3 regions of the Atlantibacter sp. MEI4A-1023 genome follow, and region 1 is predicted to be linked to each of the others. Evidence: predicted binding sites of a transcription regulator. Region 1 holds the regulator's gene; each other region holds the start of a gene.
What was found. Region 1 encodes Fur, which represses iron uptake genes when iron is present. Its sites were predicted from a motif close to ATAATAATGAGAACNACTATCAA; they were not measured.
Positions count from the first base shown of each region.

Region 1 (4,278 bases):
TGATTACCGATTTCGACGTTATCCAGGTGGATATGCGCAACCACGGGTTGTCGCCGCGCAGCGATATCATGACGTATCCGGCCATGGCACAGGATCTGATTGATACGCTCGACGAACTGAGTATCGACAAAGCCACTTTTATCGGCCACTCCATGGGTGGTAAAGCCGTGATGGCGGCAACCAACATCGCGCCGCAACGCATCGATAAACTGGTGGCGATTGATATCGCGCCGGTGGATTACCAGGTGCGGCGGCACGATGAAATTTTCGCCGCGATTAACGCCGTCAGCGAAGCCGGGATCACCTCTCGCCAGGATGCGGCGGCCCTGATGCGTGAACAAATCCCTGAAGAAGGGGTGATTCAGTTTCTGCTCAAATCCTTCGCATCCGGCGAGTGGCGTTTCAATGTGCCGGCACTGTGGGATCAGTATTCACATATCGTCGGTTGGGAAACGGTGCCCGCCTGGGATCATCCGGCGCTATTTATTCGCGGCGGCAATTCGCCGTACGTGGATGAAAGCCATCGCGAGGCGCTGCTTGCGCAATTCCCCCAGGCCCGCGCGCACGTCGTAGCGGGCGCGGGCCACTGGGTTCATGCCGAAAAACCGCAGGCCGTGGTACGGGCAATCCGCCGCTACCTCGATGCCGGGTAAAAATGGTTAAAAATAAAGCGGCTGATAAGTCAGAGTGCCGTTAACGCGTTGGCGCGCCGGATTCCCTCATGTATGATGGCGCGCTTAACTGCATCCGAGCCCCGCTCCTGCACCCTGTTTTCCCTGTCAAAACGCGCATCATGGCCAAAGAACAAACGGACCGTACGACATTAGATCTGTTCTCGGACGAACGCCGCCCGGGCAGACCCAAAACTAACCCGCTGTCACGCGATGAACAGTTGCGCATTAACAAGCGCAACCAGTTAAAGCGCGACAAAGTGCGCGGGCTCAAGCGCGTTGAGCTCAAACTGAACGTTGAAGCGGTTGACGCGCTCAACATGCTGGCAGAGGCCCGCAATATCAGCCGCAGCGAATTGATCGAAGATATTCTGCTGTCACAGCTCGCCGCCCTTAAAGACTGAGCGTTATCTAAAAACACGGCGCGATGTAGCAGACTGTGCACATGGCCGTGATAGAGATTTCCGCCAGCTTGTCTGTTCTGCTATGATTGCCCTATCTGTAGGCTTTTTGCCTCAACCATCTCATTAAGTTTCAAGAGGTTATTTTACTCATGGCAATCGTAGGCATTTTCTTCGGCAGCGATACCGGCAACACTGAAAATATCGCAAAAATGATTCAAAAACAGCTTGGTAAAGATGTTGCTGAAGTGCGTGATATTGCTAAAAGCAGCAAAGAAGACCTCGAAAGTTTTGATATTTTGCTGCTGGGCATCCCTACCTGGTATTACGGCGAAGCGCAGTGCGACTGGGATGACTTCTTCCCTACCCTCGAAGAGATTGATTTCAACAATAAACTGGTTGCCCTGTTTGGTTGTGGCGACCAGGAAGACTATGCCGAATACTTCTGCGATGCGCTGGGCACCATGCGTGACATTATTGAACCGCGCGGCGCAACTATCGTTGGCCACTGGCCGACTGAAGGCTATCACTTTGAAGCCTCCAAAGGCCTGGCGGATGACGATCACTTCCTCGGTCTTGCCATCGACGAAGATCGCCAACCGGAACTCACCGCAGAACGCGTTGAAAAATGGGTTAAACAGGTTTCTGAAGAGCTGCACCTGCAGGACATCATCAACGCCTGATTATTAAGGGTGCTAAGTCAATTAGCGCCTTTTTATCTTGATTGATAGGCAAAAGCGATAAAAATAATTGCTACAAATTTTTAACTTTTGCCTCCAGACCTGTACAATATACGCCTTACGCATCGGGTGATTTTGCAACAAATGCAGGCAGCGCCACGATTTTGGGTATTTTTAAGCAAGGCAGTTGCAGTTTTCATTTAGGCATGGCAGTTCTATAATGAAACGCATAATGCCTTGCATCGATCTCTTGCTCCCTGAGGAGCGAATCGTTACGTAACAGGACAAATTCCGCATGACTGACAACAATACCGCATTGAAAAAGGCTGGCCTGAAAGTCACGCTTCCGAGGTTAAAAATCCTCGAAGTGTTGCAGGGGCCGGACAACCACCATGTCAGTGCGGAAGACTTATACAAACGCCTGATCGACATGGGTGAAGAGATTGGGTTAGCGACCGTTTACCGCGTTCTTAACCAGTTTGATGATGCCGGAATCGTCACGCGCCATAATTTTGAAGGCGGCAAATCCGTTTTCGAGTTGACTCAGCAGCATCATCACGATCACCTCATTTGCCTTGACTGCGGTAAAGTGATCGAGTTTAGCGACGATTCAATCGAAGCGCGCCAGCGTGAAATTGCCTCCCGTCACGGTATTCGCTTAACTAACCACAGCCTGTACCTGTATGGCCATTGCGCAGAAGGCGATTGCCGCGAAGACGAAAATGCGCATGAGATCGCAGAAAAGTAATTTTTTCTAGAATCATGAATTCCAGTAAAAGCCGACTAATGTCGGCTTTTTTATTTCTGATGATTTAAAAAATAACAGGCATGGCTTGCTTAATAATGAAACCTTTAAGTAAATCCTGTAATGAATTAAATAATGTGAATGATGTTTTAAGAATATATCAATAACTATATAAATCAGCCAGTTATCATATATTGAGACATCTTATCACCTGCCGGGTCTGTTTGTTGCGTTGCGGTTTAAAAATGCCATCACTTAAAATAGTGATTAGCATCGCATCCGATAAAATAAATCTGGTTAATCGCAATGACATTACCGCAGAAACCTCTCTCTGAATTATATCGCTTAACGGATTTATTCACTGACTATAACAAACTTACGCGTGTAGAAAGATATACCTTAATACCCGTAAGACCTCATACCGTTACGCTGATTCATGGTGGGCAGTTTTCTATCATTCGCAGCAGCGACAGACTTTTATTTGAAAAACAAACTGCGCCAGCGCTGTTTGGGCTAACCGGTAATGCCCGAAATCTGGCCTATCTGCGCATTTATGCCGATACGCAATGCCATTTCCAGTTAGTGCCTCTGGACATTTTCATGCAGCGTCTTGACGATAATCATTCGCTGCACTTAATACCGCCAATTTTATCCTGGCATATAGAAAGTTTACTTTATCGGGATGAGATGATGATGGGGCGAAATAGTTATCAAATGATTAAGGGGAATCTCCTCCATCTTAATCAACTAGATGAGTTTATGCGGTCAAAAATCAATGTTGCGGATTTCATCGTCAAACGAACCAACTTATCTCGCAGTATCGTCATGAAAGTTTTGTCGGCGATGCGCGCTAAAAATCATATCGATGTTAAAAGAGGCAAATTGCTGACAATCAATCAACTGCCTGAAAAACTCAGTTGATGCGAGAGGTAATTCATCGCAGTCTAAGACGTTCTCCGGGCCTTTCTCTTTTCATTTAAAGAAGCTTCACGCCAAAAAAAACGCCGCATTACGCGGCGTTTTAGCAATGAAATCTTATTCCCCGATTTTCGCCCAGGTATCGCGTAAACCCACCGTACGGTTGAACACCAGATGTTCAGGTTTGGAATATTTGCTGTCGAGGCAGAAATAACCTTCACGCTCGAATTGCAGCGCGTTGCCCATTTCTGCATTCTGCAGGCTCGGCTCGCCAAAACCCTGCTTGATCACCAGCGACTCTGGATTGATAGTCGACAGGAAATCTTCTGCCGCGCCGGGATTTGCCACGCTAAACAGACGATCGTACAGGCGGATTTCAATCGGTAACGCATGGCTGGCACTCACCCAGTGGATCACGCCTTTCACTTTGCGGCCGTCCGCCGGGTCTTTGCTCAGGGTTTCTGCGTCGTAGCTACAGAAGATAGTGGTGATGTTGCCTTCCGCGTCTTTTTCTACACGCTCAGCTTTAATCACATAAGCATTACGCAGGCGGACTTCTTTACCCAGCACCAGGCGCTTGTACTGCTTGTTAGCCTCTTCGCGGAAGTCGGCGCGGTCGATCCACACTTCGCCGCTGAACGGCACTTCACGGCTCCCCATCTCCGGTTTGTTCGGATGGTTTGGCATCGTGACCCTTTCGCTCTGGCCCTGCGGATAGTTCTCGATCACCAGTTTCACCGGGTCGATAACCGCCATGGCACGCGGCGCGTTCTCGTTGAGATCTTCACGGATGCAGGCTTCCAGCGCAGCCATTTCTACCGTGTTGTCCTGCTTAGTCACACCGATGCGTTTGCAGAATTCAC
Region 1 is NZ_CM149568.1:1,526,920-1,531,197, reverse strand. It holds gene ybfF (esterase) at 1-653, shown strand, start outside; gene ybfE (LexA regulated protein) at 794-1,075, shown strand; gene fldA (flavodoxin FldA) at 1,225-1,755, shown strand; gene fur (ferric iron uptake transcriptional regulator) at 2,048-2,500, shown strand; gene ACVV26_RS07385 (helix-turn-helix domain-containing protein) at 2,804-3,418, shown strand; gene glnS (glutamine--tRNA ligase) at 3,533-4,278, opposite strand, start outside.

Region 2 (4,278 bases), 1.1 Mb from region 1:
GATGCAGCGCCTGCCGCGCAATCGCTGCCTGGCGACCGGGTACTCGTGCCGCAGCCAGGTGAAGCGCATCGAAGGCAACGGCGTGCGTCACCCTTTACAGGCAATGCTGGAGATACTGGGATGATCTGGAAACGCAGCGCGACGCTGGAGGCCCTGAACGCGATGGGGCACGACAATATGGTGGGGCTGTTGGATATTACCTTCAGCCATATCGGCGACGATTCGCTGGAAGCCACCATGCCGGTGGACAGCCGCACCCGCCAGCCGTTTGGGCTGCTGCACGGCGGCGCATCGGTGGTACTGGCGGAAACTCTCGGCTCGGTGGCAGGGTATCTGTGCACCGAAGGCGAACAGCGGGTGGTGGGGCTGGAAGTCAACGCCAACCATCTGCGTTCCGCCCGGGCGGGCATCGTGCGCGGCGTTTGCCGCGCGGTACACGTTGGCCGCCGCCATCAGGTGTGGCAAATCGATATTTTCGATGAACAGAACAAACTCTGCTGTACCTCCCGTCTGACCACGTCGGTGGTGTAAAACCCCTGTTCGGGTCAATAAACTGGCCCGAATAGAGACAAATCCGATCCCGCTCCGCTCGCCGGAATGCCGCGCCATGCCTATACTTCAGTCGCAGCACGTACTGCTTATCCTGCGGAGCCGGCCATGAAATGCCTCGTTTTAAGCATGATTAAAGAACCACCGAAAGATCCCGATAAATGGTTTGATCTGGAAGGAAGACGAACCAGAGAAAACAGGAAATAGCGAACAGTAGCGCCTTGTCGATTAGCCGGAGGTAATATGTCTGAGCGACCTGATTATGATCCGATTCCATCTGACAGACCGATTACAGATGACCCTGAACGTTTGCCGCCTGATGATTACGATCCGTTAGACCCGGATATTCCTGATATTGAAGATCCCGATCGGCTTCCGGAAGATGACATCGACCCCGATGTCCCGGATATAGACGATCCAGACAGGCCCGTCAGGCCATTGTAAGGTGAGAAAAAGCGTTAGCGGCGAGCAGTAACGCCAGGCAGGCCGGGTAGCGAACGCTACCCGGTTGAGGCTTAATTAGTTGTGAGCTGCGAACCCATTTCTGAACTGATTAAGGTAAAAATCATACCGTTTCTGGAACCAGATTTTGCTTTCGTGCTCCATCAAGCCAGTAATATTATCCAGATTCACATCCCTGCCGCGTAATTGCATCCCGGCGAAACTAAATGCAAGAAAATCAAAGTTTTGTTCAGACATTACGCTACTTTCACTCACAAACTGCATCTATTGCACCTCTACGACAATGTTTAAAAGGTTTTACGTTGACCGGAGATAAGTATTAGCGATATTCCAGGAAAATGTGAAAAATATTTTCATCAGTAAAATCAATAAGCTATAAATTTTATTCCTCAGAGTGAAGCGTAGCGGTAATAATTATTCTCTTATGAGTGAAAATGTACATAATTACACAGGTCTCATACTTTTGCCTGAGTGACGGACCACCGGAAAGCTGTCTCTCTGCGCCTGATAAGCTCTTACCTAATCAAATAAATAGGTATTACCTATACATCTTTTCCTTCTTCCACGACATACCTGTTCTGACTAACAAAATACCTTTTATTTCAACTAACTAAACCGCACGCTTCGCCATCTGCAACTCTTCTGTGAGGGTCTATCCTTAGTAAAGACGCCCAAAAAAGCAGCATTCCACCAATACCCATGTTGCCAGAATGTTGTATTGAGAATTGTTATCACTAACATAGGGCTATCGGCCTGTGGGCTTTGAATCAATGAGGTGAATGATGGATGTGCAAACTGATAACTTCGATCCGAAAGATTTCGCCTGGCAGGGGCTGACGCTGACGCCTGCGGCGGCGGAACACGTTCGCAAGCTGACGTCGGCGCAAGAAGGCATGTCAGGCATACGCCTCGGCATCAAACAAACCGGCTGCGCGGGCTTTGGCTATGTGCTGGATACCGTGAAAGAGCCACGCCAGGACGATCTGCTGTTTGAGCAGGACGGGGCGCGGCTGTACGTGCCGCTGTCGGCAATGCCGTTTATCGATGGCACGGAAGTCGATTATGTACGTGAAGGATTAAACCAACTGTTCAAATTCAATAACCCGAAAGCCCAGAACGAATGTGGCTGTGGCGAAAGCTTTGGGGTCCAGGCGGAATAACTCTATGTCTCGTAATACTGAAGCAACTGACGATGTCAAAACCTGGACCGGGCACCTCAACTATAAAGAGGGCTTTTTTACCCGGTTACAGACCGATGAGCTGGCGAAAGGCATCAACGAAGAGGTGGTGCGGGCGATTTCTGCGCGCCGTAATGAACCTGACTGGATGCTGGAATTCCGTCTCAACGCGTATCACGCGTGGCTGGAGATGGAGGAGCCGCACTGGCTGAAAGCCCACTACGATAAGCTGAACTATCAGGATTACAGCTATTACTCTGCGCCGTCCTGCGGCAACTGTGATGATAGCTGTGAATCCCAACCGGGCGCGGTGCAGCAGACCGGCAGCAACAGCTATTTAACCGATGAAGTGGAAAAAGCCTTCGAGCAGCTCGGTGTGCCGGTGCGTGAAGGTAAAGAGGTGGCGGTAGACGCCATTTTTGACTCGGTGTCGGTTGCCACGACCTATCGTGAAAAGCTGGCCGACCAGGGAATTATCTTTTGTTCCTTCGGTGAGGCCATTCATGAGTTCCCCGAGCTGGTTCGCCAGTACCTGGGCACCGTAGTGCCGTCTAACGATAATTTCTTCGCGGCGCTCAACGCGGCGGTGGCGTCTGATGGGACTTTTATCTACATCCCGAAAGGGGTGCGCTGCCCGATGGAGCTGTCGACCTATTTCCGCATCAACGCGGAAAAAACCGGCCAGTTCGAACGCACCATTCTGATTGCCGATGAAGGCAGCTACGTCAGTTATATCGAAGGCTGCTCCGCCCCGGTACGCGACAGCTACCAGTTGCATGCGGCGGTGGTGGAAGTGATCATCCATAAAGACGCTGAAGTGAAATATTCCACGGTGCAGAACTGGTTCCCTGGCGATAACAACACCGGCGGGATTTTGAACTTCGTCACCAAGCGCGCGCTGTGTGAGGGCGAGAACAGCAAGATGTCCTGGACCCAGTCCGAGACCGGCTCCGCCATTACCTGGAAATACCCGAGCTGCATTCTGCGCGGTGATAACTCCATCGGCGAATTCTTCTCGGTGGCGCTGACCAGCGGGCATCAGCAGGCCGATACCGGCACCAAGATGATCCACATCGGCAAAAACACCAAATCGACAATTATCTCGAAAGGGATTTCAGCGGGGCACAGCCAGAACAGTTATCGCGGGCTGGTAAAAATCATGCCGACCGCCACCAACGCGCGTAACTTTACCCAGTGCGACTCGATGCTGATCGGCCCGGACTGCGGGGCGCATACTTTCCCGTACGTGGAGTGCCGCAATAACTCGGCGCAGCTGGAGCATGAAGCCACCACCTCGCGCATCGGCGAAGACCAACTGTTCTACTGCCTGCAACGCGGCATCAGCGAAGATGACGCCATTTCGATGATCGTCAATGGCTTCTGTAAGGATGTGTTTTCCGAACTGCCGCTGGAGTTCGCGGTGGAAGCCCAAAAATTATTAGCCATCAGCCTTGAGCACAGTGTCGGTTAAGCCATAAGGATACGAAATGTTAAGTATTAAAGATCTCGAAGTCAGCGTTGAAGATAAGCAGATCCTGCATGGTTTATCGCTCGAGGTACGTCCGGGAGAAGTGCATGCCATCATGGGGCCGAACGGTTCCGGTAAAAGTACCCTATCGGCGACCCTGGCCGGGCGCGAGGATTATGAGGTGACCGGCGGCGAGGTGCATTACAAAGGCAAGGACCTGCTGGAATTAGACCCGGAAGATCGCGCCGGGGAAGGCATTTTTATGGCGTTTCAGTACCCGGTTGAGATCCCCGGCGTCAGTAATCAGTTTTTCCTGCAAACGGCCCTGAATGCGGTACGTAAATATCGCGGCCAGGAAGAGCTTGACCGCTTCGACTTCCAGGATTTGATGGAAGAAAAAATCAAGCTGCTGAAGATGCCGGAAGATTTGCTGACCCGTTCGGTTAACGTCGGTTTCTCCGGTGGTGAGAAAAAACGTAATGACATCCTGCAAATGGCGGTACTGGAGCCGGATCTGTGCATTCTGGATGAATCTGACTCCGGGCTGGATATCGACGCCCTGAAGATTGTGGCGGACGGCGTCAATGCCCTGCGCGACGGCAAACGCTCGTTTATTATCGT
Region 2 is NZ_CM149568.1:2,586,900-2,591,177, reverse strand. It holds gene ydiJ (D-2-hydroxyglutarate dehydrogenase YdiJ) at 1-124, shown strand, start outside; gene menI (1,4-dihydroxy-2-naphthoyl-CoA hydrolase) at 121-531, shown strand; gene ACVV26_RS12450 (hypothetical protein) at 793-993, shown strand; gene ACVV26_RS12445 (hypothetical protein) at 1,069-1,203, opposite strand; gene sufA (Fe-S cluster assembly scaffold SufA) at 1,794-2,171, shown strand; gene sufB (Fe-S cluster assembly protein SufB) at 2,176-3,660, shown strand; gene sufC (Fe-S cluster assembly ATPase SufC) at 3,677-4,278, shown strand, end outside.
Region 2: the regulator Fur is predicted to act here: its motif matches at 1,730-1,752, upstream of sufA (Fe-S cluster assembly scaffold SufA).

Region 3 (4,278 bases), 1.8 Mb from region 1:
CTGATATACCTCGGCAAAACACGCCTGGCGATTATAAAGGGTACTGACCAGTGCCGGTTCGATACGTTCAATAAACTGCCCTACCGCCTCGACTAATGGCCGATCGTAAAGCGTGAAGGCGCGCCGGGTGGTGCTCAATGACGATACCAGCAGATCCAGAAAGCAGTTTTCATTTTGCGATTCAAACAACCCGAACGGGACTGTGGCAATAAAATCCAGCGTTGATGTATCGTTAATTTCGTGGCCACGCTTCAGGCGATGCATGGCAAGGCTCAGGTAAACCAGAAAATACTTTTTACCGTTATAACCGAGGCGCAATGTCGGTTCGATACGTTGCGTGTACAGCCGCGCGGCGGCAGCGATCTCCTCATGACACTGGCTGAGAAAACGCTCCGCCACCGAGCGGTTTACCGGATCGTTGGCTTTATGGGTAATTAACCGGTGGTCTTCGCCAATTTCGACGGTCTTTAGAATGGTTAAGCACACCGCGATACGCAGCGCGATTTCGTCACCCGACAGCGCCGAGCCTTTGCGGTGAATACTTTGCAGAGCTAACTGATTATCCTGCAAGAACTGGCTTAAAACCGGCGCATCGTTTTTTAACGTGCTGGCGCTAACGAAAAACCGGGCGTAATACTCGCTTTTATTCACCACGTCATTCAGGCACAGCGCGACAAATAAATCGCGGGTGCGCTCTTCCGGGCTGGTGATATAGCGGTTGAACTTAATTTTCTCCAGTAGCTCGATATATTCGCCGTAGCCCATGGTGGTGGTAATCAACTGATTATCAATATGCAGATGAAATTGCTCAGGCAGCAGCGCATTAATCTCTTTCATGGTGCGCTTTAACGTCGAGAGCGTTTTGCCGAAACGCTGGGTCACGTCGCCAATGGCAACCGGGCTGTGTTCCTGGACATATTTCACGAAAACAAGATCAAATCCATTCATGGAAAATACGGACCAACGGGCGTTGAAAGAAGGTAACCAGTTTAGCGGGTAATGATTGAGAAAACCGTGACAGATGGCCTGTCACGGTCTTGCTTACAGGTCGAAAAGCGTGCCGATCAGTAGCCACAGGTTGAGCGCCACCACCAGCACCACAATCCCCCAGCCGATAATCCGTACCCGAGGGGTATTGACCAGTGACCCCATCAGTTTGGCATCGCTGGTAAAACGCAGCAGCGGCACTAACGCCAGAGCGATACCAAAGCTCAGCAGGACCTGGCTCATCACCAGAATGTGCGTCGGATCGAGGCCCATCAGGATCACAATAAACGACGGTGCCATAGTGATACTGCGGCGCACCCACAGCGGGATATGAAAACGCACGAAGCCCTGCATCACCACCTGCCCCGCCAGAGTACCGACTACGGTGGATGACAGGCCCGCCGCCACCAGGCTCAGGCCAAAAATGGTCGCCGCCGCATGGCTTAATAACGGCTCGAGAGTTAAGTAAGCCTGGTCGAGATCGGCGACCCCGGTATGACCAGAAAAGTGAAATGCCGCCGCCGCCGTCGCCATCATCGCCAGGTTCACGAAACCGGCGATGGTCATGGCAATCGCCACATCCCATTTGGTGGCGGAATAGCGTTCGGCCCGCGAACCTTCATGCAGGTTCTGGGTCAGTGACGAGTGCAGATAGATCACGTGCGGCATAATGGTCGCGCCCAGCACGCCTGCGGCGAGAAACACCGCTTCCGAGGTCGGCAGGCTGGGGATAATCATCCCTTTGCCCAGTTCTGCAAACTCCGGCTGAGAAAAAATCAGTTCGACAATATACGCCACCGCCACAAACAACAGCAGGCCGCCGATCACCCTTTCCAGCGGCTTCTGGCCACGGCTTTGCAGCATCAGGATCAGGAATGTCGCCACGCCGGTGAGTATCGCCCCCTGTAACAGCGACACGCCGAGGATCAGCTTGAAGCCGATGGCCGCGCCGATAAATTCCGCGAGATCGGTCGCCATGGCGATAATTTCCGCCTGGACCCAGTAAAACCACACCAGCGGGCGCGGATAGTGGTCGCGAATTTGTTCGGCGAGATTTTTGCCGGTGGCGATGCCCAGTTTGGCGGACAGCACCTGAATCAGCATCGCCATCAGGTTAGCCCACACCACGACCCACAACAGCTGGTAGCCGAAGCTGGCCCCTGCCTGGATATTGGTGGCGAAGTTACCGGGATCGATATAGCCAATCGCCGCGATAAACGCGGGCCCCATTAACGCCAGCCTGAGTTTACGCGCCGTACGGCCATTACTGTTATCAACGCGACTGCTGGTCATTTTTTGCCTCAAGATATAGCCTTTGCTATGTTTTATGCTAACAAAACGAGAATGATTATCAAGTTCATTCACAAGGGGAGCGTACGATTACTTTGATAGCTAAAAACGATGTTGGAAGAGCCGCGTGCGTAGCGCCGTGGTTATCAACGGAGCGTGGCGAAGTGTTAAAAGTATAGCCGGAGAACGTAACCTTTCAGTTCTTTACGTAACATATCAGAAATGTCTGGTGGATCACTATTTTTGCGGTTCGTCACAAGACCTTACTATAGTGAGCGGTAGATCTCGTTTTATTACGCCTCGTTGCATAGAATGTGCAGGAAAATTAAACCTGCCTCATATTCGGAGCACATATGTCCCGCGTTCTGCACTTTGTTCTGGCGCTCGCCGTTGTTGCGCTGCTTGCTTTGCTGATCAGTCGTAACCGCAAAGAAATTCGTATTCGCTTTGTTGTTCAATTATTAGTTATAGAAGTGCTTCTTGCCTGGTTCTTCCTTAACTCTGAGATTGGTCTCGGATTTGTGAAGGCGTTCGCAGGCATGTTCGACAAACTGCTCGGCTTTGCGCGCGAAGGGACAAACTTCGTCTTTGGCGGCATGAACGATCAAGGCCTGGCATTCTTCTTCCTGCAGGTTCTGTGCCCTATCGTCTTCATTTCCGCGCTGATCGGTATTTTGCAGCACATTCGCGTTCTGCCGATTGTGATCCGCGCTATCGGTACCGTGCTCTCCAAAGTGAACGGTATGGGTAAACTGGAATCCTTTAACGCCGTCAGCTCGCTAATCCTCGGCCAGTCGGAAAACTTCATCGCTTACAAAGATATCCTCGGCAAAATGTCCCGCAACCGCATGTACACCATGGCGGCCACGGCAATGTCCACGGTATCGATGTCCATCGTTGGCGCGTACATGACCATGCTGAAGCCACAATACGTGGTGGCGGCGCTGGTGCTCAACATGTTCAGTACCTTTATCGTGCTGTCGCTGATTAACCCGTACCGCGTTGAACAAGAAGACGAAAACCTGCAGATGTCCAGTCTGCATGAAGGCCAAAGCTTCTTCGAGATGCTGGGTGAATACATCCTGGCCGGTTTTAAAGTGGCGGTGATCGTTGCGGCGATGCTGATTGGCTTTATCGCGCTGATCGCGGGCCTCAACGCGCTGTTCGCTGCGGTACTGGGCATCTCCTTCCAGGGCATTCTGGGTTATGTGTTCTACCCGATTGCCTGGGTGATGGGCGTACCGGCAAGCGAAGCGTTGCAGGTGGGCAGTATCATGGCGACCAAACTGGTTTCCAACGAATTCGTAGCAATGCTGGATCTACAGAAAATTGCCCAGTCCGCTTCCCCGCTGTCTGCGCGTGCGGAAGGCATCCTGTCTATCTTCCTGGTATCGTTTGCTAACTTCTCGTCTATCGGTATTATCGCCGGTGCGATCAAGGGCCTGAACGAAGAGCAAGGCAACGTGGTATCCCGCTTTGGTTTGAAACTGGTATACGGCTCCACGCTGGTGAGCGTGCTGTCGGCGTCCATCGCGGCGCTGATGCTGCCGTAAAGAGTTACCAGAATTAAAAAACCCGCTTTCCGAAGCGGGTTTTTTTACGCCTGAACCAGCGTGTGCAGGGGCACCGGTCTGCCGGTGAGATAACCCTGGAGATAATTCACGCCCAACTCCAGCAGCAGTTCGCGTTGCGCTTCGGTTTCGACGTACTCCGCCACCACTGAAAAGGATTTGGCCTTCGCCAGTTCGCAGATCGATTTCACAATCATGTTATCCAGCGAGTCGGTCAGGATATCCTGGATAAAGCAGCCATCGATTTTGATAATATCCGCCTGCAGGCGCTTCAGGCGTTCAAAGTTCGCATACCCGGTGCCAAAATCATCAATCGCGATACGAAAACCGCTTTCACGTAACAGCGTAATATTTTGGGTAGTGGTTTCCGAGTCGGAAAACGCCTGTTCTTCCGTAACTTCGATAATCACCCAGCTTACCGGCACGGCAT
Region 3 is NZ_CM149568.1:3,283,112-3,287,389, forward strand. It holds gene ACVV26_RS15635 (BglG family transcription antiterminator) at 1-948, opposite strand, end outside; gene ACVV26_RS15640 (Nramp family divalent metal transporter) at 1,042-2,280, opposite strand; gene ACVV26_RS15645 (NupC/NupG family nucleoside CNT transporter) at 2,631-3,830, shown strand; gene ACVV26_RS15650 (sensor domain-containing phosphodiesterase) at 3,875-4,278, opposite strand, start outside.
Region 3: the regulator Fur is predicted to act here: its motif matches at 2,320-2,342, upstream of ACVV26_RS15640 (Nramp family divalent metal transporter).